Regions from separate parts of the Mesorhizobium sp. B2-4-13 genome, predicted to be linked through region 1. Evidence: riboswitches for the same ligand, from Rfam matches in the RefSeq annotation. Region 1 holds a riboswitch; each other region holds the start of a gene.
What was found. A riboswitch is a leader RNA that binds a small molecule or an ion and turns the genes downstream of it on or off. The one in region 1 is predicted to bind cobalamin.
Positions count from the first base shown of each region.

Region 1 (7,481 bases):
CGCCGGGCACATTGACCCTGCCGGCAACGACGCTGGTCGACGCCTGGACCGAGCTTGGCCTGTCGATCGCGCGCGCCGGCGTGCGCAAGCTCATAGTCGTCAATTCGCATGGCGGCAATGAGGAGATCATGGGCATCGTCACGCGCGAATTGCGCGTGCGCGAAAAGATGCTGGCGGTGAAGACCAGTTGGCAGCGCTTTGGCCGCCCGGCCGGCATGTACACCGAACTCGAGGATCGTCACGGCATTCATGGCGGCGATGTCGAGACATCGCTGATGCTGCATTTCCGGCCCGATCTCGTCGACATGGGCAAGGCCGACAACTTCGTTTCCAACGTCGCCAAGGCCGAGAAGGAATTCTCGCTGTTGCGCCACACAGGCACCCACGCCTTCGCCTGGATCGCCGGGGATCTCAACCCGAACGGCGTGGTCGGCGACGCCAGCATCGCGACAGCCGAGAAAGGCCGGCTGACCGCGGAATATCAGGCTGACGGGTTCATCAACCTGGTGCGGGATGTGCGCAAGGCCAAGCTCGCGGAGTGGCTGAAATAGCTAGCCGTCGATCTTGAGGGCGAACGGCGTGCCTTCAAAGGCGTCGGCGCCGCGCCCGATCGACTCGATCGCCTCGATCATGCGGCCGCTGCGCTCGAGCAGCGCGTCGGCCACCGCGATCAGCCGCGGATTGGGCGTCGCCGAAGGCGACAGCGCTCGCAGCGTCCGCGCCAGTTCCTCCTCGTTGCGTTTCGGCGCCAAAGCCGCGGCGATGATATAAGCCGAGGCGGTCGAACGGCTGATGCCAGCATAGCAGTGCACCAGCATTGGTTTCGCCCGGTCCCAGCGGCGTGCGAAATCGAGCAGGTTACGGACATGCTCCTCGCCCGGCATGGTCATGCCGTCCTGCGCCACGGCGATGTCGTGCATGACCAGGTGCAGATGGTTTTTCCTTGGGATCGAGGCCGGTCGGACTACGTCCGTTCCGACGGCGAGCAGCGACAGCATGCGGTCGGCGCCGGTCCTGGCCACCACTTCCTCGATTTTCGCCAATGAGCAGACATGGATCATTGTTTGAAACCTTTCGAACGATCCTCGCGCCGCGACGCCCAAACGGCAAGGGCGGATTCGAGCCTGCGCCATTCCTCCTCGCTCCCCGGCAGTCCGGCGCGCAAGGCATGCGGCCGTTCGGAGAAATGCCGCAGCAGGATACCGCTCTGGCCAAGCCCGGAAAACAGGCCGCCGGCATCGGGCAGGCTGAGATAGCGGAACAGCGTGGTGCCGCCCGCGACGGGAACACCGAAACGGCTAAACAGCGCATCGAGCCGCACCGTCGCTTCCGCCAGCGAGGCCCGCATCGCATCCTGCCAATCGAGATCGGCGAGCGCGCGGATGCCATATTCCAGGGCCGGTCCTGCGACAGCCCACGGCCCGAACTGCATGTCCAGCCGTTCAGCCGTCGGCGCGTCGGCAAGCGCGAACCCGAGCCGCAGGCCGGCCAAACCAAAGAACTTGCCGAAGGAACGCAGCACGACGATGCCGCCCTGGCCGACATCGCCGGCGAGGCTGTGCTCGCGTGGACCGACATCCATGAACGCCTCGTCGACGACCAGCAGCCCGCCCTTGGCGCGAAGTCCAGCGGCCAGCACCAGCAACCGGTCGCGCTCGACGACGCGCCCATCGGGATTGTTCGGATTGACTATGATGGCGAGGTCGGCTTCCGCCAGCGCCGCGAAATCGCTGACCTCGACCACGTCGTGCCCGGCAATCGCCGCCGCCCGGGCGTGTTCGGCATAGGTCGGCCCCAGCACCATTGCCTTGCCGGGCCTCACCAGCGAGGCGACGCGCGGCAACAGGATCTGTGTGCCAGGGGCCGCCACAACGCTTGCTGGGGAAGGCGCGCCATAGGTGTTGGCCGCAATCTCTATCAGTTCGCGCCCACGCGCGGCCTCTGGCAATCGCCACAGCGAGGTGGCGGGCAGGTCGAAAAGCGGGTAGGAGTGCGGATTGATACCGGTCGAGAGGTCGACGAAAGGCAGCACGGCATTGGGGAAAAGCGCCCTTGCCCGGCCAAGACTTCCACCATGGTCCACCGCTCCTTCAAGAAGCTTCATGTCAGTCCTGATCGCTTTCCTGTCATTAATTGCCGAATTCGCCCTTGGTTATCCCGACTGGCTGTTTCGCGCCATCGGCCATCCGGTGACATGGTTCGGCAGGCTGATATCCTTTCTCGACTTGCGGCTCAACCGCGCCACTGATCCCGACGCGTTGCGTCGCCAACGTGGTGTCCAGGCGCTTCTGGTCATTGTGCTGGTGCCGGCGATAGCAGGCCTTGGCGTGCAGCTTGTTCTGCTCTGGTTCGTCCCCCTGGGATGGATCATTGCCGTCTTTCTGGCGACATCGCTTCTGTCGCAGAAAAGCCTTTACGAGCATGTCGAAGCCGTCGCCGACGCGCTCGACAGCGGAGGCCTCGACATGGGCCGGGCCGCCGTTTCGCGGATCGTCGGCCGTGATCCCGAGATGCTCGACCGCGCCGGCGTCTGCCGCGCCGCGATCGAGAGCCTGGCGGAAAATTTTTCCGACGGCATCGTCGCCCCCGCCTTCTGGACCGGGGTCGGAGGGCTCGCCGGCGGCGCGGCCTACAAGGCGGCCAACACCGCCGATTCGATGGTCGGCCACCGGACTCCGCGCCATGAGGCCTTCGGCTGGGCGGCGGCGCGCTTCGACGACTGGATCAACCTGCCTGCATCGCGGCTGACGGCGCTGCTGATCGTGCTCGCTTCCCTCCTGGTCGAGGACGCCGACCCCCGCGACGCCTGGAAGGCGGTACGGCGCGACGCGAAAAAACACCGCTCGCCCAATGCCGGCTGGCCGGAAGCGGCCATGGCCGGCGCGCTCGGGCTCGCGCTCGCCGGACCACGCAGCTATGGCGGTGTCATGGTCGACGACATCTTCATGGGCGAAGGCGGCCGCCGCGATGTCGACAGCGGCGATATCAGGCGGGCGCTCAAGCTTTACCGGGTCGCGGACTACCTGCTGATCGGCTTGTTCGGCCTGGTCGCGCTGATCGCCGTTCTGGTTTTCTAGAACTCGATGCCTTGCTGCGCTTTCACGCCCGCCGAGAAATGGTGCTTTGTCACCCCCATCTCGGTGACCAGGTCCGCCGCCTCGATCAGTGCCGGCTTGGCGTTGCGGCCGGTGACGACGACATGCAGGCCTTCGCGGCGAGCCTTGAGCGCCGCAACCACCTTGTCGAGAGCGAGATAGTCGTAGCGCAAGGCAATGTTGAGCTCGTCGAGCACGACAAGGCTGATCGAAGGATCGCCGATCAATTCCAGAGCCTTGGCCCAGGCGGCCTCGGCGGCAGCGATGTCGCGCTTCAGGTCCTGCGTCTCCCAGGTGAAACCCTCGCCCATTGCGTGCCAGACGACACGGTCGCCAAAGACGGCAAAGGCGTCCTTCTCGCCGGTGTGCCACTTGCCCTTGATGAACTGGACGACGCCGACGCGCTTGCCGTAGCCGAGCATGCGCAGCGCGAGACCGAAGGCGGCCGTGGTCTTGCCCTTGCCGGGACCGGTGTTGACGATCAGCAACCCCTTCTCGATCGTCTTGCCCGCAACCTCGGCGTCCTGCACCGCCTTGCGCTTGGCCATCTTGGCGCGATGGCGTTCTTCATCCTTGTCGTCGATATCGGTCATTTCACTTCACCTTGAGCGGTAGCCCCGCCACCATGAGCAGCACCGTGTCGGCAATCGCGGCGACCCGCTGGTTGAGCCGGCCGGCATCGTCACGAAACCGACGCGCCAGTGCGTTGTCGGGCACGATGCCTTGCCCGACCTCGTTCGTTACCACGAACCACGGTCCGCGCGGCCGCGACAGCACGTCCGCCAGCCGCCGGCACGCGGCCTCGACGTCGTGATCGGCCAGCATGTGATTGGTCAGCCACAGCGTCACGCAGTCGGCAAGCACCGGCTGCCCGTCTGGCAACGCCTCCAGCGCTTCGGCGAGGTCGAGTGGCGCATCGATGGTCGACCAGCCCTCACCGCGCCGCGAGCGGTGCAGCGCGATCCGCTCGCGCATCTCGTCGTCATGGGCTTGCGCCGTGGCGATATAGGCCCATGGCGAGGGCAATGCCGTCATCAGGGTTTCGGCGTGCGCGCTCTTGCCGGAGCGCGCACCACCGATGATGAAGGTCAGCCTGCCGCGATCAGGCAAAGCTGTCGCGCAGGCTGGTCGCCATGCCGGTGAAGCGCCTGCGCACCACGCCCACGATCGCGCCGAGCACCAGCCAGAACACCAGATTGGTCACCGTCACCGCCACCACGAACTGATGGTGTAGGCCTTCCGGGATCGGTGTTTCGAAACTGTCGGGCTGCGGCGCGCCGACGACATGTGGCGCGACGATCAGCAAGACGGCGAGGATGGTCAATGGCAACGATCTGCGAAACACGATCAGGCCCAGGCCGGTCGCGGTCGCGGCCGCCGTCGCCGTCCACCAGATCTGGCGCGGCAGAAGATCGGCCGCCGGCATTGCCGGCAGTTCCGGCTGCAGTCCGAGACCCGGTGCCAGTGTGAACACGGCAAAGCCGGCCAGGCCCCAGAACACACCCTGGCGCCAGTTGCCGACGCCGCCGAAGAACTCGGAAACCGCGACCAGGACCAGCGCGAAGCCGATCCCGGTGACGATGTTGGCAACCACGCTAAAGGCGAAACGCTCGAAACCGTCGGCTGGCGCCCAGCCTTCGTCTTCCTCCGCCGGTGTCACGGCATCGGTGCCCGCGGGCGCGGCAGAGCTCATGGCATTCCCAGCGGGCGCCACCGTGCTCATGGCATCATCGGTCGCCGCTGGTGCGGCCGCGTGATCATGGTGGTGGCCGCCGCCGGCCTTTTCGTAGACTTCCGCCTTGAGGATCAGCGGCACGGTGGCATAGGCCTGCATGCAGGCGAGAACGACACCGGCCACGAGCCCCGCGATCGCCGCGACGAACACGACGTTGCGAAACAGATTCATGATGTCGGATCCTCGTTAGTGGCAGGGAAACGCCATCGAGTGGCGATAGTCGTGGGCAGCATTGTGGACCGCATCGATATGCGAGAAGCCGACAAAGCCGACGACGAAGATGCCGAGCAGCGCCGCAAGCGCGAGCTGCATGAAGCGCGACTGCGAGGAGACGGAGGCGCCGAGGGAGACGGAAGCGGTAGTCATGTCTTGTCCTTTCGCCCTCCACCCGAGGGCATCGAAGTCAGTTTCCTGTCGCCGGCAGGTCTCCTGGCTCGCGGATAAGCGCCCTTCCCCACCTTCCCGAAGAAAAATCTTCAGTGGCATATGGAGAGGACTACCGCACACAGTTGCGGGGGCAGCCACGGCATTGGGCAGGAATTCCTGCCCGCACCGCATTCCCTCTTGGCTCCAAAAAGGAACCGACGACATCGGGGACTATAGGGAAATTCGCCGCGCCCGGCAAACCAAATTCCGACAGCCGCCAGCGCAGGAGCGCCGTATCGGCGAAGCTGCCCTCATCCCGTCCCGATTGACAAACTTCATGGCCGGGTGTCGGCTGGCACCCCTCACGGGAAACCAGCCATGCAGCCCAATGCCAGCGAGTGCGTGCCCTATAACGGCCTGACTCGAACCGAGCCGACGCTGCCCTCGTCGGCCTATTGGGACCAGGACAACTATCAGCGCGATCTCGACGCCATCTGGTACAGGAACTGGCTGCTCGTCTGCCGCGAGGCCGACCTTGCCCAGCCTTTGGCGTTCCGCACCTTCCGCGTCGGTACGCAGGAAATCCTCCTGCTCCGCGACGACACCGGCGAGTTGCATGCCTTCCACAACACCTGCCGGCATCGCGGCTCGCAGCTTTGCCAGGAAAGCCAGGGCCGGCTGAAGGCGCGGCTGATCACCTGCCCGTATCACGCCTGGTCCTATTCGCTGCGTGGCGATCTGGTGCGCGTGCTGTCGAAATCGCTGCCTGACGGCTTCGACAAGGCCGATCACCCGCTTTATCGCGTCGCGCTCTCGGTGTGGCGGGGCTTCGTCTTCGTCAATCTTGCGGAAGATGCCGCCAGCTCGGCGCAATCCTCCTTCGACCCGGCCTCCGGCGACTTCGGCAACTGGCCGCTGGAAACGCTGGTATCAGGGCACGTGCTGCGCAAGGTGATGAACTGCAACTGGAAGATTTTTTGGGAAAACTTCAACGAGTGCCTGCACTGCCCGGGCGTCCACAAGGACCTGTCGCGGCTGGTGCCGATCTATGGCCGCGGCCTGATGAGCCGGCATGACGATCCCGAATGGCTCCGCCACGCCGACAATGACGCGCCGGAATTTTCCGGCGGCCTGCGCACCGGGGCTGAGACATGGTCGCGTGATGGGCAGGCGCACGGGCCGGTCTTCCCGGGCTTGACGCCGGCGGAACGAACCGCCGGTCAGACTTACGCCACCAACCTGCCGTCGATGTTCATTGTCGGCCATGTCGACTATGTCAGGACCGTGCGGCTTACGCCGCTCGGTCCCGAACAGACCGAATTGACCGCGGAATGGCTGTTCGCGCCCGAGGCGCTCGCTGAGACCAACGTCGACAACATCGTTGCCTTCGGCACACAGGTGCTGGAGGAGGACGCGGCAATCTGCGAGGTCAACCAGAAGGGCCTGCGCTCGATGCGTCATACAGCTGGCGTGCTGATGCCCGAGGAGTACGACCTTCACCGCTTCCACGATTGGGTGCGCGAACGGCACGCTGCGCGCTCACCCGAGGCCTGAAGATCACAGCGACTTCGGCAGATATCGCCAGGTCATGAAGCCGCAGAACGCGGCAAGCAGTCCGAGCGTGACGAACACCGAGCCCAGGCCGAAGAAGGCCAGCACCACCGAATAGACCAGCGGCGGCGTCAGTTCGGAAAAATCGAGATAGGTGCGGTAGACCGCCGCCATCTGCGCGCGCTCATAGGAGCGCACCGAGCGCATGAAGGCGGTCGAACCCAGCGCGTCGAGCGCGATGGTGAAGAAGGCGCCGCACAGCAGGAAGGCACCGGTGAGCAACGGCACGGTTTCGCCCACGGCACCGGCCGCCAGCAGCGTCGCCGACATGGCGAAATAGGCAAATGTCATGGTCCTGCGGCCGCCGAAGCGATTCCCCGCCTTGCCCCAGAAGATCGCCATGAACAGCAGCGCGTTGCCGGCCGAGACCAGCAGGCCGCCGGCCAATTCGCCCTCGCCGGTGATGACCATGAACAGCGGTCCATAGACGAAGAAGGTCGTCCAGAAGCAGGAACGGCCGAAGGCTATCAGCCAGGCCAATCTCAGCCTCGGCTGCGCGACGAAGCGGCCGATGTTGGCGAGCGGATTGGCCGGTCGTGTCTTGCCCGGGCGGATCGACTGGTTGTCGCTCAGCCGATAGGTCCAGAACAGCGCCAGTAAAGCCATGGCGAACACCGCCACCGCGCCATGCGCGGCATAAATGCCGAAGCGCGTATAGAGAAAAATGCCGAGCG
Region 1 covers NZ_VFVB01000004.1:105,705-113,185, reverse strand. Annotated here, with positions in the region: gene FJ936_RS12485 (creatininase family protein) at 1-551, shown strand, start outside; gene FJ936_RS12480 (tyrosine phosphatase family protein) at 552-1,061, opposite strand; gene cobD (threonine-phosphate decarboxylase CobD) at 1,058-2,104, opposite strand; gene cbiB (adenosylcobinamide-phosphate synthase CbiB) at 2,103-3,077, shown strand; gene cobO (cob(I)yrinic acid a,c-diamide adenosyltransferase) at 3,074-3,688, opposite strand; gene cobU (bifunctional adenosylcobinamide kinase/adenosylcobinamide-phosphate guanylyltransferase) at 3,690-4,205, opposite strand; gene FJ936_RS12455 (CbtA family protein) at 4,198-5,001, opposite strand; gene FJ936_RS12450 (CbtB domain-containing protein) at 5,017-5,196, opposite strand; cobalamin riboswitch at 5,232-5,431, opposite strand; gene FJ936_RS12445 (aromatic ring-hydroxylating dioxygenase subunit alpha) at 5,575-6,750, shown strand; gene FJ936_RS12440 (MFS transporter) at 6,754-7,481, opposite strand, start outside.

Region 2 (7,481 bases), on a different contig from region 1:
CGCCTGGCTATAGGCCGCGCGCAACTGCTCGACATTGAGGCGCGCGGTAGCGACCGCGGCGTCCGCCTGGGCGAGCGCGATCCGGTAGGGCTCGGGGTCGATGGCGAACAGGAGATCGCCCTGCTTGACCGTCTGGTTGTCCGATATGGCGACCTGGACGATACGACCGGCCGTGTCAGAGGCGATCGACACCTTGGCCTGCTGCAGATTGGCGTTTTCCGTTTCCTGGTAGCGGCCGCCCGTCACCCAGACATAGCCGCCGCCGATGATCAATGCCGCCGGCAAGGCGAACATCAAGAAGAAGCGGCCGATGCGGCGCTTCTTCTTCGGCGCCGGCGCGGGTTGCACGGGAGGAGCGACCGCGACCGGGGCTGATGCCGGCTTGACCGGCGCTTCCATCTCCACCTTGGGAGCGTTTTCTTCTACCTTGGCTACTGCGTTCATGCTGCCGCACCTTCCGCACTCTTGATCTTTTCAAGCGACGAAGCTTCGCTGTCCGTCAGATTTTGTACGATTACATCCAGCGCCCGGATCAGGACGCGCCGGTCTTCCGTCGAAACGCCGCTGAGCGATTCCTCATAGACCTCGCCAGCAAGGCTCTTGACGTCCGCATAGGCCGCATTCGCCTTCTCGGTCGGGAAGATCATGCGCACACGCCGGTCGGTCGCGTCGGAGCGACGTTCGATCCAGCCGCCCTCCTCCATCCGGTCGACCAGGCGTGAAACGCTGATCGGCTCGATTTCGAGCAGTTCGGCGAGCCGCGCCTGTGCAACGCCCGCCTCCTTGGCAACGCGGACCAGAAGCCGCCATTGCGCCGAAGATAGGCCGAGCCCGCTGGCGCGCGCCTCGAAGCGCTTGCGCATCAGGCGTTGCACGTCGTGGATCAAAAATCCCAATCTATCGATGCCATCTGAAACCATGAGCGATACATATAATAAGCGTGCTTACTATTCAAGATGCCACTTCGGTATGAAAGCCGGCAAATGCGTATGGCGGACCTGCAACTCGATCCTGGTTAGCGCCGGGTGAACGCCGCACCCGTCCGCACCAACGCCTGAAAGGCATGGATGCCTTTGTCAAAGGCGGTTTCGGACAACCATGGTAACGACGAAGAACGCGCCGAGCGAGCTGGTGATGATGCCGATCGGCAGTTCCTGCGGCGGCAGCAAGGTCCGGGCCAGAAGATCGCTTGCCAGAAGGAGCACAGCCCCGAACAGCGCGCTGCTTGCGATCAGGCGCAGATGCAAGGGACCGGCCAGCGGCCGCGACAGATGCGGGATCATCAGTCCGACAAAGCCGATGACGCCGGCAACCGAGACGAGGATTGCCGTCGAGAAGGCGGCCACGAGGAATGTCGACCTGCGCATGCGCGCCACCGGCACGCCAAGACTTTCGGCAGCGCTTTCACCAGCCAGGAAGGCGTCCAGCCTGCGATGATTCCATAGCCCGTAGGCCGCGATGGTGCCGGCGCCGACCGCGGCCAGCCATACATTGTCCCAGCGCGCCAGCCCGAGCCCGCCCATGGTCCAGAACAGCACTGAATGGGCCGCACGCTGGTCGCCGGCAAAGACCAGATAATTGGTCAGGGCCGTGAACATGAAAGAGACGGCAAGGCCGGCGAGGATCAGCCGTTCCGGCCCTTGCCCCCTCACCCGCGCGACCAGCAAAAGCACGATGGAGGCGGCGAGTATGCCGCCGGTGAACGCAGCCACCGGCAAGGTCCAGATGCCGAAGCTGTCGCCAAAGATGGTGATGACGGAAACCGCGCCGGCAGCGGCTCCCGACGACAGTCCGAACAGGAAGGGGTCGGCAAGATCGTTGCGGGTCACCGTCTGCAAAAGCGCGCCGACGATACCGAGCCCGCCGCCGACACAGATCGCCAGGATCGTGCGCGGCAGCCGCAGGTCGACGACGATCTTGCCGACCGGGCCCGATATCTCAGGCTCGTCCAGCCCGACGGCACGGCCAAGTGCCGCGACGACATCGGTCAGAGGTATCAGCGTCGAGCCATAAGCGATCGACAGCAGCGCGAGAGCGACGAGCGCCACCGCACCCGCCGTCATGACCAGCGCGAAGGTCTTGTGTCCGGAAAGCGCGCCGGGTTTGTGCTCTCGGGCAGGATCCATCAGAACGCTTCCGGATGCATCGCCCTGGCGATCTTGCCGATGGCTTCGATGTTGGCCGGTCCTGGCGTCAGCTCGGCATAACGAAGTGCGACGAAGCACTCGTTCCTGACCGCGTCCGTCTCTTTCATCGCCGGGTGCGCCTTGAGGAACTCGAGCAATTTCCTGTAGCCGCCACCGTCCTGATAATCGAGCAGGATGAGGAATTGCGGATTGCGTGCCGCCACCGTCTCCCAATCCGTGTTGCCCCAACTCGTATCCATGTCGGCCATGACGTTGTCGCCGCCGGCTGCCGATATCATGGCGTTGGGGATGGCGAACTTTCCCGCGGTAAACGGTTTGTCCTCGCCGGAATCGTACAGGAACACCCGTGTTCCCTTGACGCTGCCGACCTTGGCGGTGATGTCGGCGAGTTGCGCTTTCCAGCCGGAGACGAGCGTCTTCGCTTCTGCCTCCTTACCGAAGATCTTGCCCAGCTTTTCGACGTCGCCATAGAGCAGGTCCATGGAGGCGGCCGGGCGGCTCTTGTCAAGATGGACGCAGCTTTCGGTCAGCACCAGCGTCTTGATGCCGTGCGGCGCGAGCGTGTCGGGGGTCACGTCACCGCCGGGCTTCATGCCGTAGTACCAGCCGGCGAAGAAGAAGTCGGGCTCGACGGCGACGAGATTCTCCAGCGTCGGATATTTCGGCGCCAGTTCGGGAATTGACCCCTGTTCGGCCTTGAATTCGGGGCCGACCTTGTACCATCCGGTGATACCCGTCAGGCCGACGATCGAGGGCTGCAGCTTAAGCGCGAAGGCCATCTCGGCCATGTTGAGATCATGGATGACGGCCCGCTTCGGCGGCGCGTCGAAGGTCAGTGGCTTGCCGCAGCTGTCGACCGTCACGGGGAAGGCAAAGGCCGTCGAGGCCAGCAGCGAGAAGACGAGGGACAAGGCAAGGCGTTTCACGGATTGCTCCTTGGTTGAGCTGTGTCGGATGGAGGGCAGGTTTGATCAGGACGGTGGTGCGGCGCGGTTCGGATGATCGAACACCGTCAGCTCGCGGTCTTCGGTGGGATGGCGCAGGCGAAACACGTCGACGCCGAAAATCTCGCGGATCAGCTGCTGCGTCAGCGCCTCGTGCGGCGGCGCCAGTGCCAGCAGCCGGGCCTCGTTCATCACCGCGACCCTGGTCGCGAACGGTGCCACCAGCGTCAGGTCGTGCAGCACCGCGATCACGGTCATGCCGAAGCCGGCCACCAGGTCGAGCAGTTCCGCGCGAGCGCGCGGGTCGAGGTGGTTGGTCGGCTCGTCGAGGAACAGGATTTTAGGCTGCTGCGCGATGGCGCGTGCAAGCTGGGCACGCTGGCGTTCACCACCAGACAGCGAACCAATCGTGCGGCCAAGCAGCGGCAGGAGACCGGTCCGGCGCAGCGCCTCCACGACAATGTCGCGTTCCTCGCCGCGGCGCCTCAGGCCGGCGTGCGGGACGCGGCCAAGCTCGACATAGTCGATCACCGCGAGCCGTGGATCCGGCTGATCGGTCTGGCCCACGACGGCGATATGCAGGGCTCGCTCGGCGGGCGAAATCCTGTCCAGGCGCCGCCCGCCGAGCTTCACCTCTCCGAAGCTCGGCCGAAGCATGCCGGACAGCATGCGCAGCAGCGTGGTCTTGCCGGCGCCGTTGGGGCCGATGATGGCAAGACGGTCGCCTGATGCCACCGAAAGGCTGACCGCATGGACCAGGTGCCGGCCATTCGCCATCGCACCCAGGCCGCGGGTCTCGAGAAGCGGCGTCGTCATCGACTGCCATCCGCCAGCGTGCCGGGTCCAGGGATGCGGGCCAGCGTCTTGCCGGCCAGGCGCGGAGGACGTTGTCCGGAATTGCACCAGCCGTCGGCAAGCGAAGCGTAGAGCCTGGCAAATCGCACCAGATCGGCAACGTCGGCCTGCGCGTCGATCGACCCGAAGAGATAGGCTGCCTTGCCTAACGCCTGGAAAGCCACCGCCAAGGGGCGCGCGCAACCCGCCATGCAAGCCACGCCCTCGACCGCGAAACCATGCGCCACGCCAGGCTCGTGATGAGCCGAGAGGCGGGAGCGCAATTCGGCGCACAAATCTTCGCCCGACCTGACGCCGGTCCCCCTCTCGCGGCAAAGGGTGCACACGATGATCTGGTGTTTAGGCTCGGGGTGTATACGATCGATTGCGCCGTCCAACGTCCCGTCACTTTCAAAACTGGCGACGGAAGGATGTTGGCCGATCGGCCGACAAGACCGATGTCCACGTTTCCTCCCGGCACACCCCGTCCGGTCAACTCAGTGATGGCAGGTCTCCTGGCTCACGGGTCTGCGCGCAATCCTGCCTTCCCAGCCTTGCCGGCCAGTGGCATTCCGGATCTTGCTCGCCGTTTACAGTTGCGGGGGCAGCCGCGGCCTCGACCCAAAATCGGTCTCACCGCGTTCCCTTTTCACCCCTCGCCTTTCGGCTTGGGGACCATCACGAGTCGCAGCCTAGGCCGCGCGCGGCGGCGAGGCAAGGCGGCAGTCTCTGTTCTGTTATAACAATACAGACATATGGTCAATCGCTGTCGCGCGCGACCAGTTCCAGCGGCCAGACCTCCCTTATGGTCTGCGGCCCCGTGGGCCCGGCGAAAGCGGGCAGCGAGGCGAGCAGGATTTCGCCGAGCCGCCGTCCCATCGGCTCCAATGCCGGGCGGAAAGCGGTCAGCGCCGGGGAGAAATAGCGGCAGAGCGGCGTATCGACGATGACCATCACCGCGATGCCCTGACCGGGCATGATCCCCATCTCGGCAAGCGCCTTGCAGCCGCCGAGCGCCATCGCGTCATTGTTGAAGATGATCGCTGTCGGCGGATCCTTCGAGCGCATGATTTGCGGCGTCACCGCGTAGCCGCCGGCTTCGTTGATGAAGCCGTCGGCTATCAGCTCGGGATCGATGTCGATGCCGTGCCGCCGCAGCGCCTTGCGATAGCCATCAAGAAACAGATAGCCGAAGTTGAGGTCGAGCGACGGCCGGATGGCTGCGATGCGGCGGTGGCCGCGTGCAACAAGGCGGTCGACTGCGTCGGCGCCCGCCTTCTCGAAATCGAGGTCGAGCGAGGGATAGGTCTCGTCACCGGACTGGCTTCGGCCGAGCGTCGCAAAGGGAAAGCCGACCCTGCTGAGATAGTCGATGCGATCGTCCTCACGCCGGGTCCAGGCCAGCAGCACGGCATCGGCGCGGCGTGTCTCGACGACCCGTCGCAGGCGCTCCTGCTGATAATCGGCGGGCGCGCCCATGACGATGATCAGGTCGAGCCCGTGCTCGGCCAGCGCCGCTTGCAGCCCGCTCAGGAAAGGAATGAAAAACGGCTCGCCATATTGCTGATCGCCCGGGTGGGGCTGCAGCATGAACGCGACGGCATGGGTGGTGCCCCGGCGCAGGTTCCTGCCCGACTGGTTGGGTGAATAGTTGAGTAGGCGGGCCGCATCGAGCACGCGCTGCCGCGTCTCGGCATTGACATCGGCGCGCCCATTGAGCGCGCGCGACACCGTGCCGATCGAAATATTCAAATGACGCGCAAGATCGTGAATGCTGGATGCCAAGACCAATCCCCTTCCGTTCCCGCTAACATTAGCGGACCTCGCGGCCAAGGCCACTCAGACGAACGGCCCACAAATCCGGTTGACATTCTACGCCTTCGGGTGTGTCATCGTAAACGTTTACGGAAAGGCCGTGAATGCCAACCGGGAGGGGTTGGCGGAGGAGCGCCGGATGCTGCACGTCGTCCTGGTCGGGTGCGGAGCCATGAGCAAAACGTGGCTCGAGGCCGCCCGTCAGTCCCCTGAAATCAGGATTGCCGGTCTCGTCGACCTCGACGCCGACAGGGCACGCCAGCGAGCCCGCGAATACGACCTTGCCGGGGCCGCGATCGGCACCGATCTCGACGTCATTCTGGATCAGACCAAAGCCGATGCGGTGTTCGACGTGGTCGTTCCGGCCGCCCGCCGCGAGGTGGCCAATTCGGCCTTTGCCCATCACTGTCACCTGCTGACGGAAAAGCCCCTCGCCGACAGTCCGGCCAACGCCCGCGCCATCGTCGACGCCGCGCGGCGCGCCGGCCGCGTCCACGCCGTCGTTCAGAACCGCCGTTATGTCGCCAATGTCCGGCGCATCCGCCGCTTTCTGGATTCAGGCGCCATCGGCGCGCCGACCAGCATCCACGCGGATTTTTTCGTCGCGCCGCACTTTGGCGGTTTCCGCGAAGAGATGCGTCACGTGCTGTTGCTCGACATGGCGATCCACACCTTCGATGCCGCTCGCTACATGGTCAATGGCGAACCGGCCGATGTCTATTGCCAGGAATGGGAGCCGGCCAATTCCTGGTATCGGCAAGGGTCGTCGGCAAGCGCCACTTTCGGGCTCGGCCGAAACAGGATGTTCACCTATCGGGGCAGCTGGTGCGCCGACGGCTTTCGCACCAGTTGGGAGGGCAGCTGGCGTATCGTCGGTGAGCGCGGCAGCCTGATCTGGGACGGCCATGACGAGGTGAAGGCGGAAGTCGTGCTGCCGGAGCGCGAAGGCCTGATCGACAAGGTCGGGCTGGTGACGGTGCCTCCCCTCGATCCGTCCGACCGTATCGGCGGGCATCTCGGCGTCATTGCCGACTTCGTGCAAGCCGTGGAAACCGGCACCGAGCCGGAGACACGGGGCTCGGACAACATCAAGAGCCTGGCCATGGTCTTCGCGGCGATCGAGAGCGCCGAGACCGGTCGTCGCGTGAACATCGCATCGCAGGAAGGATGACCATGCCGAACCCGCTTCTCGACATCAGGATCGGCACCATGGTGCGGGCCAATCTCGAAGACCCGGCCGCCTATATCAGGCAAATCCTGCCGCTCGGCTTCGAGAGCATCCAGCCCTTTTTCTGGCAGACGCTCGGCGGCAAGGATCTGCCGCGGCTCGCCGGAGAGATTGAAGAGGCGATCGGCGGTGCCGACGTGACCGTCAGTTCGATCGGCGTGTTCGGCAATCCGCTCGAGAGCGGCGACACCGACCGCGGCGTGCTCGAGGCCTGGAAAACGGTGATCGACAACGCCCATCTGTTCGGCACCACGCTGGTCAGCGGCTTCACCGGCCGCATCCGCGGGAAACCGCTGACCGACAGCCTGCCGCGCTATCGCGAGGTCTGGGGCGAACTGGCCAGACGCGCCGCCGACAAGGGCGTGCGCATCGCCTTCGAGAATTGCGCCATGGACGGCAATTGGGCCGGCGGGGACTGGAACATCGCCCACAATCCGGATGCCTGGGAGCTGATGTTCAACGAATTGCCCAACGACAATCTCGGTCTCGAATGGGAGCCCTGCCACCAACTCG
Region 2 covers NZ_VFVB01000006.1:13,959-21,439, reverse strand. Annotated here, with positions in the region: gene FJ936_RS17330 (HlyD family secretion protein) at 1-444, opposite strand, end outside; gene FJ936_RS17325 (MarR family transcriptional regulator) at 441-920, opposite strand; gene FJ936_RS17320 (iron ABC transporter permease) at 1,077-2,126, opposite strand; gene FJ936_RS17315 (ABC transporter substrate-binding protein) at 2,126-3,073, opposite strand; gene FJ936_RS17310 (ABC transporter ATP-binding protein) at 3,119-3,907, opposite strand; gene FJ936_RS17305 (DUF1636 family protein) at 3,904-4,272, opposite strand; cobalamin riboswitch at 4,413-4,620, opposite strand; gene FJ936_RS17300 (LacI family DNA-binding transcriptional regulator) at 4,685-5,710, opposite strand; gene FJ936_RS17295 (Gfo/Idh/MocA family oxidoreductase) at 5,880-6,911, shown strand; gene FJ936_RS17290 (sugar phosphate isomerase/epimerase) at 6,914-7,481, shown strand, end outside.
Region 2: it holds a riboswitch for cobalamin, as region 1 does, so the genes downstream of both, FJ936_RS17305 (DUF1636 family protein) here and FJ936_RS12450 (CbtB domain-containing protein) in region 1, are expected to answer to the same signal.

Region 3 (7,481 bases), on a different contig from region 1:
CGCCGTCTGCAGCACCGTCTGGCCGGCGACACAGTCGGCGTCGACGTCCGAAAGCGCGAAGCGGATCGGCGTCGCGGCTTCGACGCAAATCGCCGCGCCGTCTTCAGCCGGCGAGGCAAACGGCGCCGGGATTTCCTCCACCGCCGGCGCGGCAAAGCTCTCCTGATGGTACTTTGCCATGTCGAACCCGGCTGCCTCCAGCATGCCGCGCACGGCGCGCATGAAGGGGTCGGGGCCGCAGCAGAAGATTTCGCGTTCGCGGAAATCGGGCGTCAGGAGCGGCAGCCGGATGGCGTCGATGCGGCCCATATGGCCGTACCAGCCCTCGCGGCTCGACCGCTCCTCAATCATGAAGCCGAGCGACAGCCCCGGCATATGGCCGCCGAGCAGTTCGAGTTCCTTGCGAAAGATGATCTCTTCCGGGCGCCGCGCGCAATTGACGAAGCCGACATCGGTCCATGGCGCGCAGTCGTTCAGCCAGCGCAGCATCGACATCATCGGCGTCACGCCCGACCCGGCCGAGATGAACAGGTATTTCGCCGCCGGGTGGCTGTGCAGCGAAAAGTCGCCGCCCGGTCCATAGGCCTTGACGTGCGAGCCGGGCGTCAGGTGATCGAACATCCAGCGTGTGCCGACGCTGCCCGCCTGCGCCTTCACCGTCACCGCGATCGAGAATGGCCGTGACGGCGATGATGACAGCGTGTAGGTGCGCATCAGCGGGCCGTCCGGTGTCGGCAATTCCAGCGTCACGAACTGGCCCGGCTTGTAGCGGAACCAGGTCTGGTTGTCGGAGCGGAAGGTGAAGGTCTTAACGTCGGGCGCCTCGTCGCTGACGCCGGTCACCTCCAGCACCTGCAGCCTGTCGTTCCACGGCGCCATCTGGTCGAGATGGCGATAGAGGCCAAGATCAGTCATGGCGTTCATCCCTGCATACCTTTCATTTTGGGCATGTCGTGATCCCAAAGCCGCTGCACAGTTTTGGCCGACATGCGCTAGGCGACACTGCGCAGAGCGGGCCGGCCGTCTTCGGAAAGCCGTGGGCCGATAAAGCGCGCGTACCAGTCGACGAACTGGATGACGCCGCCCTCGTGCAGCTCCGAATAGGGACCGGGCTCGTAGGCCGGCGACAGGATGCCGAAGGCGTTTTCCTCGACGATGCGGCGGTCCTGGTCGTTGGTCTCGGTCCAGACATGGGTGAGTTCGGCGAGATCGTAGTCGACGCCTTCCACGGCATCCTTGTGGACCAGCCATTTGGTCGTAACCGCTGTTTCCGTGGCGCTGACCGGCAGCACGCGGAACGTCACCGCATGATCCACGAGGATATGGTTCCAGGTTGTCGGGTAGTGATAGTGCATCAGCGTGCCGATCCGGTCGGCCGAGACGCTGTCGGACAGGTTCTTCTTCACCGCCCGCTTGCCGGTCATCGTGTAGCTCTGGGCATCGCGCAGCAGCGGCGCGCGGGTGGCGCGGTATTGTCCGGCCGGGTCGATGCGAAACTTGCTGGGCAGGCCAACAGCTTCGCACTTCGCCCAGTGGGCCAGCATCTCCGGATCGCTGTCGGCGCCTTGCACGCCGGTCACGGTCGGCGCTTCCGGGAAGGTCTTGCACAGCTCAGGATGGTTGCCCGCGCAATGGTAGCATTCGCGGTTGTTTTCCCAGACCAGCTTCCAGTTGCCCTTCTCGATGATCGTGCTCTCGAAGGCGATCTTGGCCTCGCTCAGCCGGTGCGGCTGGAGATAGGGCTCGATCATCGCCCGCATCGGCGCGAAGTCGGCGGGCTCCTTGGCCAGGCAGATGAAGACATAGCCGGCGACGCTTTCGCAGGCGACCGGCTTGAGCCCGAACTGGCTCTTGTCGAACCCATCGGCCATCTGGCGGGCGAACAGCAGCCGGCCGTCGAGTTCGTAGGTCCACTGGTGATAGGGACACACCAGTTTGGCGGCCATGCCCTTGTCGGTGTTGCAGACGCGGCTGCCGCGATGGCGGCAGGAATTGTGGAAAGCGTTGATCTTGCCCTGCTGATCGCGCACCAGCACGACCGGATAGTCGCCGATCTGCACGGTGATGAAGCTGCCCGGCTTGGGCAACTCGCAATCATGGCCGATGAACAGCCAGTCGCGATACCAGATCAGTTCCATGTCAAGCTTGAAGTAGTCCGGGTCGGTATAGAAGGGCTGTTCCAGCGAAAGGCCCTGTCTGCGGCCGTTCAAAAGCCTCAGCATGTCGTTGCGCGCGTCCATGTCCTGTCCTCATTTTCAAGGACTGAACTGGTGGTGATGGAGGAAGGACTGGGCGCAAGCCGGCGAAAGCCGGACAACACCATCCGCCCCTTGACCGCCCACCGCGATCAGTCGAGTTCTAGCGATCTCGGGCTGGTTTCCGGGCTCTGGAGTTGTCCTGGCGGACCATCGCGACACCTTCCCAAGCTTTCGCCCAGTGGTCTCCCGTTGCGACTTGAACTCCACCACCGTTGCGGGGGCAGCGCCGGAATCTGACCGGCTTCCCAATTCTCCGCTCCGTCGTCACGCAGCGGCACCTGAGATCGCTCGATCTAATCACGACAGGGTTTGCGACATCGGCACGAAAGCGACATCGCATCCATGCGGCGCGACACATACGCGGGATCGTCCCGGCGCGGTTGCAGCGGGGGAATCGCCTTTTCTCGCCAGGCGCGCGGGCACCGTTTTCGACCCTCAGCCGGGCCGGAAAAGGGTTAATGGTTTCGAAAAGTGACTATTAGCAGAGTCTAAAATCGAACCGAACGGTTCGTTTCTGTTGACGGTGCGTGCAGGACGGTGTGAACGCCCAGCCTTCCGACACAGTTGGTGATCGGGTCGTGATCTTAGACAACTATTTGATATCAAATGGAAAAATGAGACATGTAGAAGGCGTTGGTACAATTTCAAGTGGTGGAGTCATGGTCCACGCTGAACAACTTCGTGATTGGAAACGGCAAGGGGGCTCTCCCACATCGGGGCTGTCCGAACGACGCGATTTTAATCCCAAGACACGCCGCTAGACGGACGGGAAAAATACTGGAGTACAAAAATGAAAAAGATCATTCTCACTGCCGCCGCCCTTCTGGCTATTTCCGGCAGCGCCTTCGCTAGCAGCGACCATTATGGTTCGAACGCCGCGACCCCCACGGCTACTGTCGACAGCTCCTACACCGCTTCGACCAAGAAGTCGGAGCCGGCTGCCCAGACGCCTGTGACGGGCGCCGACCACAACCTCTTCGGCAACAATTAATAGCCATCCCCGGCACGCGGCGGGTGACCCTGCCGCGCTGGTGGACCCTACAAATTCAGGAGTATTAAAATGAACAAGATCCTCATTGCTGCCGCTGCCGTTCTGGCTCTCTCCGGCAGCGCTTTCGCCGGCAGCGACAACTATGGTTCCAACGGCGCCAACCAGGCTGCTGCCGCTTCGACCGACAATTCGAACACCGCGTCGATCGGCAAGTCGGCTCCGGCCACCTCGGCGCCTGTCCAGCAGGGCAGCGACCGCAACCTCTTCGGCCATTAACGGCCATCCCACGGCCGGTGGGCTCTGGCCCGCCGGCAGCCGGACTTCCAAAATTCAGGAGTACCTAACATGAACAAGATCCTTATTGCTGCCGCCGCCGTTCTGGCCCTTTCTGGCAGCGCTTTCGCCGGCAGCGACAACTATGGCTCCAACGGCGCCAATCAGGCTGCTGCCGCTTCGACCGACAATTCGAATACCGCGTCGATCGGCAAGTCGGCTCCGGCCACCTCGGCGCCTGTCCAGCAGGGCAGCGACCGCAACCTCTTCGGCCACTAATGGCCATCCCACGGCCGGTAGGCTTTTGTCCGCCGGTCTGCGGGACTTCCAAAATTCAGGAGTACCTAAAATGAACAAGATCCTCATTGCCGCCGCCGCCGTTCTGGCCGTCTCCGGCAGCGCCTTCGCCGGCAGCGACAATTATGGCTCCAACGGCGTCAACCAGCCCACCGCTTCGTCGACTGTCAATGTCGATACGTCGCATACAGGTGCGATCCGCAACAGCGATTCGCCTGTCTACAAGCTGCTCAACTCGTCCGGCGACGTGCAGAAGCCGGCCCATCAGGGTGCCGATCGCAATCTCTTCGGCAACAACTAACCAGCCTGTGCAGACAACAAGAGCGGCGGGCCAGGCCCGCCGCTTTTGTTCTTTGCATTACCGGACGGCCGTCTTCAGGCCGCCTTTGCTTCCGCTTCGTGGAGGGCAAAGGAGCGACCATCCGCATCGAAGATATGGAGATCGCCGGCATTGGCGGTCAGCCGCAGCGTCGAGCCGCGCTTGACCTCGACATTGCCCGGCAGCTTGGTCACCAGCGGCAGGTCGGCCCGGCCGATATCGACATAGACCAGCTGGACCTCGCCAAGCTGTTCGAGATAATCGACGGTCCCCTCGAACAGATAATCCGCACCGCTGGCGATCGCGAGATCTTCCGGCCGTACGCCGAAGCTGACCGCCGCTCCCTTTGCCGAAGCAGGTGTCGCGATCGGCACCGTCGCCTTGCGGCCGCCGACATGGCTGACGATGGTCGGATTGCCCGTCTTGTCGACCGTCGCCGGCAGGATGTTCATGGCCGGCGAGCCGATGAACTGGGCGACGAAGAGGTTGCCGGGGTTCTTGTAGAGTTCCATGGGCGTGCCGACCTGCTCGATGTGCCCGTCCTTCAGCACGACGATGCGGTCGGCCAGCGTCATCGCCTCGACCTGGTCGTGCGTGACGTAGATCATGGTCGTGTTGGGCATCGATTCCTTGAGCTTGGCGATCTCGATGCGCGTCGCAACGCGCAATGCGGCGTCAAGGTTCGACAGCGGTTCGTCGAACAGGAACACCTTCGGATTGCGCACGATGGCGCGGCCGATGGCGACGCGCTGCCGCTGGCCGCCCGACATCGCCTTGGGCAGACGGTCGAGATATTTGGTCAGCTGCAGGATCTCGGCGGCTTGCCGAACCCTTTTGTCGATCTCGGCCTTGCTTTCCCCACCGATCTTCATCGAGAAGGCCATGTTGTCGTAGACGGTCATGTGCGGGTAGAGGGCATAGGACTGGAACACCATGGCGATGCCGCGCTTCGAGGGTGGCACGTCGTTGACCACGTGGCCGTCGATCTTGAGTTCACCCGACGTGATTTCCTCGAGCCCGGCGATCGAGCGCAGCAAGGTCGACTTGCCGCAGCCCGACGGGCCGACGAAGACTATGAACTCGCCCGATTTGATGTCGAGGTCGATGCCGTGGAGAATGTTAAGATTGCCATAGGACTTCTTCACTTGTCTCAAATTGACATCGGCCATTGGTTTCCTCCAGTGATTCCTCGGATGTTTCAGCCTATGCGTCCGAACCAGGCGCCATAGCCGCCGAGCTCGACCGACCCGGTGCTCGCCTGCCCGGAGAACCCGTGTCCCGGCAAAGGTTGCAGGGTTCGGTTGCCGAGGTCAACCTTCGCCGGCCTTGCGCCCAGATTGAAGACGCAGACGATCTCCTCATTGCCCGACCGGCGGGTGAAGGCGACGGTGTCGCCCTGGCTTTCGATGAAGGCGATGTCCCCCTTGGCCAGCGCCGGATGGGCGCGGCGGAAAGAAAGAAAGCGCCGGTAATGCTCAAGCAGGGAGGTTTCGTCGCCTTGCTGCACGTTGACCGCCTGCGGCAGATGCTCGGCCGGTACCGGCAACCAGGGTTTTGCCTGGGAGAAGCCGCCATTCCTTGCATTGCCATCCCACACCATGGGCGTGCGGCAGCCGTCGCGGCCCTTGAATTCAGGCCAGAAACGGATGCCGTAGGGATCCTGCAGATCCTCGAAGCGCAGGTCGGCCTCGCCGAGGCCGAGTTCTTCGCCCTGGTAGATGCAGACCGAACCGCGCAGCGACATCAGCAATGCCGAGATGACCTTGAGATAGGCCGACGGGTCCGCCTCGTCGGCGGCCCAGCGCGAGGCCGGTCGCATCACGTCATGGTTGGAAAATGCCCAGCACGACCAGCCATCGCTGGCCACCCGGCCAAAAGCTTCCAGCACCGAGCGGACCTTGGCGGCACTGATCTTTTCCGGCGCCAGGAAGTCGAAGGAATAGCACATGTGCACGCGCTTGCCGCCGGCGGTATAGGCGGCGACCACGTCCAGCCCGCGTTGCGAATCGCCGACTTCGCCGACCGCTGCGGTCGCCGTGTACTCGTCGAGCAGCGCGCGGAAGCGCTCGAGGAAGGCGAGGTTTTCCGGTCGGCTTTTGTCGTAGATATGGTCCTGGTAGTTGTAGGGATTGACCGCCGGCGCCGTCTGGTCGTTGCGCTGTTCCGGCGGCAGCGGCGGGTTGTTTTCCAGCCCCTGGCTGTGGAAGTAAAAATTGATGGTGTCGAGGCGAAAGCCGTCGACGCCGCGTTCCAGCCAGAAGCGGGTGACGTCGAGCAGCGCGTCCTGGACTTCGCGGTTGTGGAAATTGAGGTCGGGCTGCTCGGCCAGGAAATTGTGCAGGTAGTATTGCTGGCGGCTGGTGTCCCATTGCCAGGCCGAGCCGCCAAAGATCGACAGCCAGTTGTTGGGCGGCGTGCCATCGGGTCTCGCATCCGCCCAGACATACCAGTCGGCCTTGGGATTGGTGCGGCTCGAGCGGCTTTCCTTGAACCAGGGGTGGATGTCGGCGGTATGCGACAGCACCTCGTCGATCATCACCTTGAGGCCCAGTCGGTGCGCCTCCGCCGTCAGCGCATCGAAATCCGCCAGCGTACCGAACATCGGGTCGACGTCACAATAATCCGAGACGTCATAGCCGAAATCCTTCATTGGCGATTTGAAGAAAGGCGAGATCCAGATGGCGTCCGCGCCAAGGGCGGCAATGTAGGGCAGCCTGCCGATGATGCCCTTGAGGTCGCCGATGCCGTCGCCATTGGAATCCTGATAGCTGCGCGGATAGATCTGGTAGATCACCGCGCCCCGCCACCAGTCGCGGTCGATGGCGGGGTCTGGTTTCGAAGTCGCCTTCAAAGCCGATTGCATGGTCTCAACCTCCTTTCACCGAGCCGGCCAGCAGCCCGCGGACGAAATAACGCTGCAGCGAGAAGAAGACGATCAGCGGCACGATGATGGTGATGAAGGCCGATGTCGTCAGGATCTCCCAGTTACCGCCACGCGAGCCAAGCAGAGCATTGAGCTTGGCCGTCAGCACGATCTGATCGGGCGCCGTTCCGAGGAAAACCATTGCCACCAGGAGATCGTTCCATACCCACAGGAATTGGAAGATGGCGAAGGAGGCAAGCACCGGGAAGGACAGCGGCAGCACGATCTTGACGAAGATCTCGAAATCGCTGGCGCCGTCGATGCGCGCCGATTCCATGATCTCGCGCGGCAGGCCGGCAATATAGCTTCGCAAGAGGTAGATGGCGAAGGGCAGTCCGAAGCCGGTATGCGCCAGCCAGATGCCGAGGTAGGTCTTGGACGGCACGCCGAAGAACGTGCCGACGCCATTGTAGAGCTTCA
Region 3 covers NZ_VFVB01000001.1:207,154-214,634, forward strand. Annotated here, with positions in the region: gene FJ936_RS01080 (hybrid-cluster NAD(P)-dependent oxidoreductase) at 1-915, opposite strand, end outside; gene FJ936_RS01085 (aromatic ring-hydroxylating dioxygenase subunit alpha) at 993-2,240, opposite strand; cobalamin riboswitch at 2,353-2,555, opposite strand; gene FJ936_RS01090 (DUF680 domain-containing protein) at 3,049-3,249, shown strand; gene FJ936_RS01095 (DUF680 domain-containing protein) at 3,319-3,525, shown strand; gene FJ936_RS01100 (DUF680 domain-containing protein) at 3,595-3,801, shown strand; gene FJ936_RS01105 (DUF680 domain-containing protein) at 3,872-4,120, shown strand; gene ugpC (sn-glycerol-3-phosphate ABC transporter ATP-binding protein UgpC) at 4,195-5,307, opposite strand; gene FJ936_RS01115 (alpha-glucosidase) at 5,337-7,001, opposite strand; gene FJ936_RS01120 (carbohydrate ABC transporter permease) at 7,006-7,481, opposite strand, start outside.
Region 3: it holds a riboswitch for cobalamin, as region 1 does, so the genes downstream of both, FJ936_RS01085 (aromatic ring-hydroxylating dioxygenase subunit alpha) here and FJ936_RS12450 (CbtB domain-containing protein) in region 1, are expected to answer to the same signal.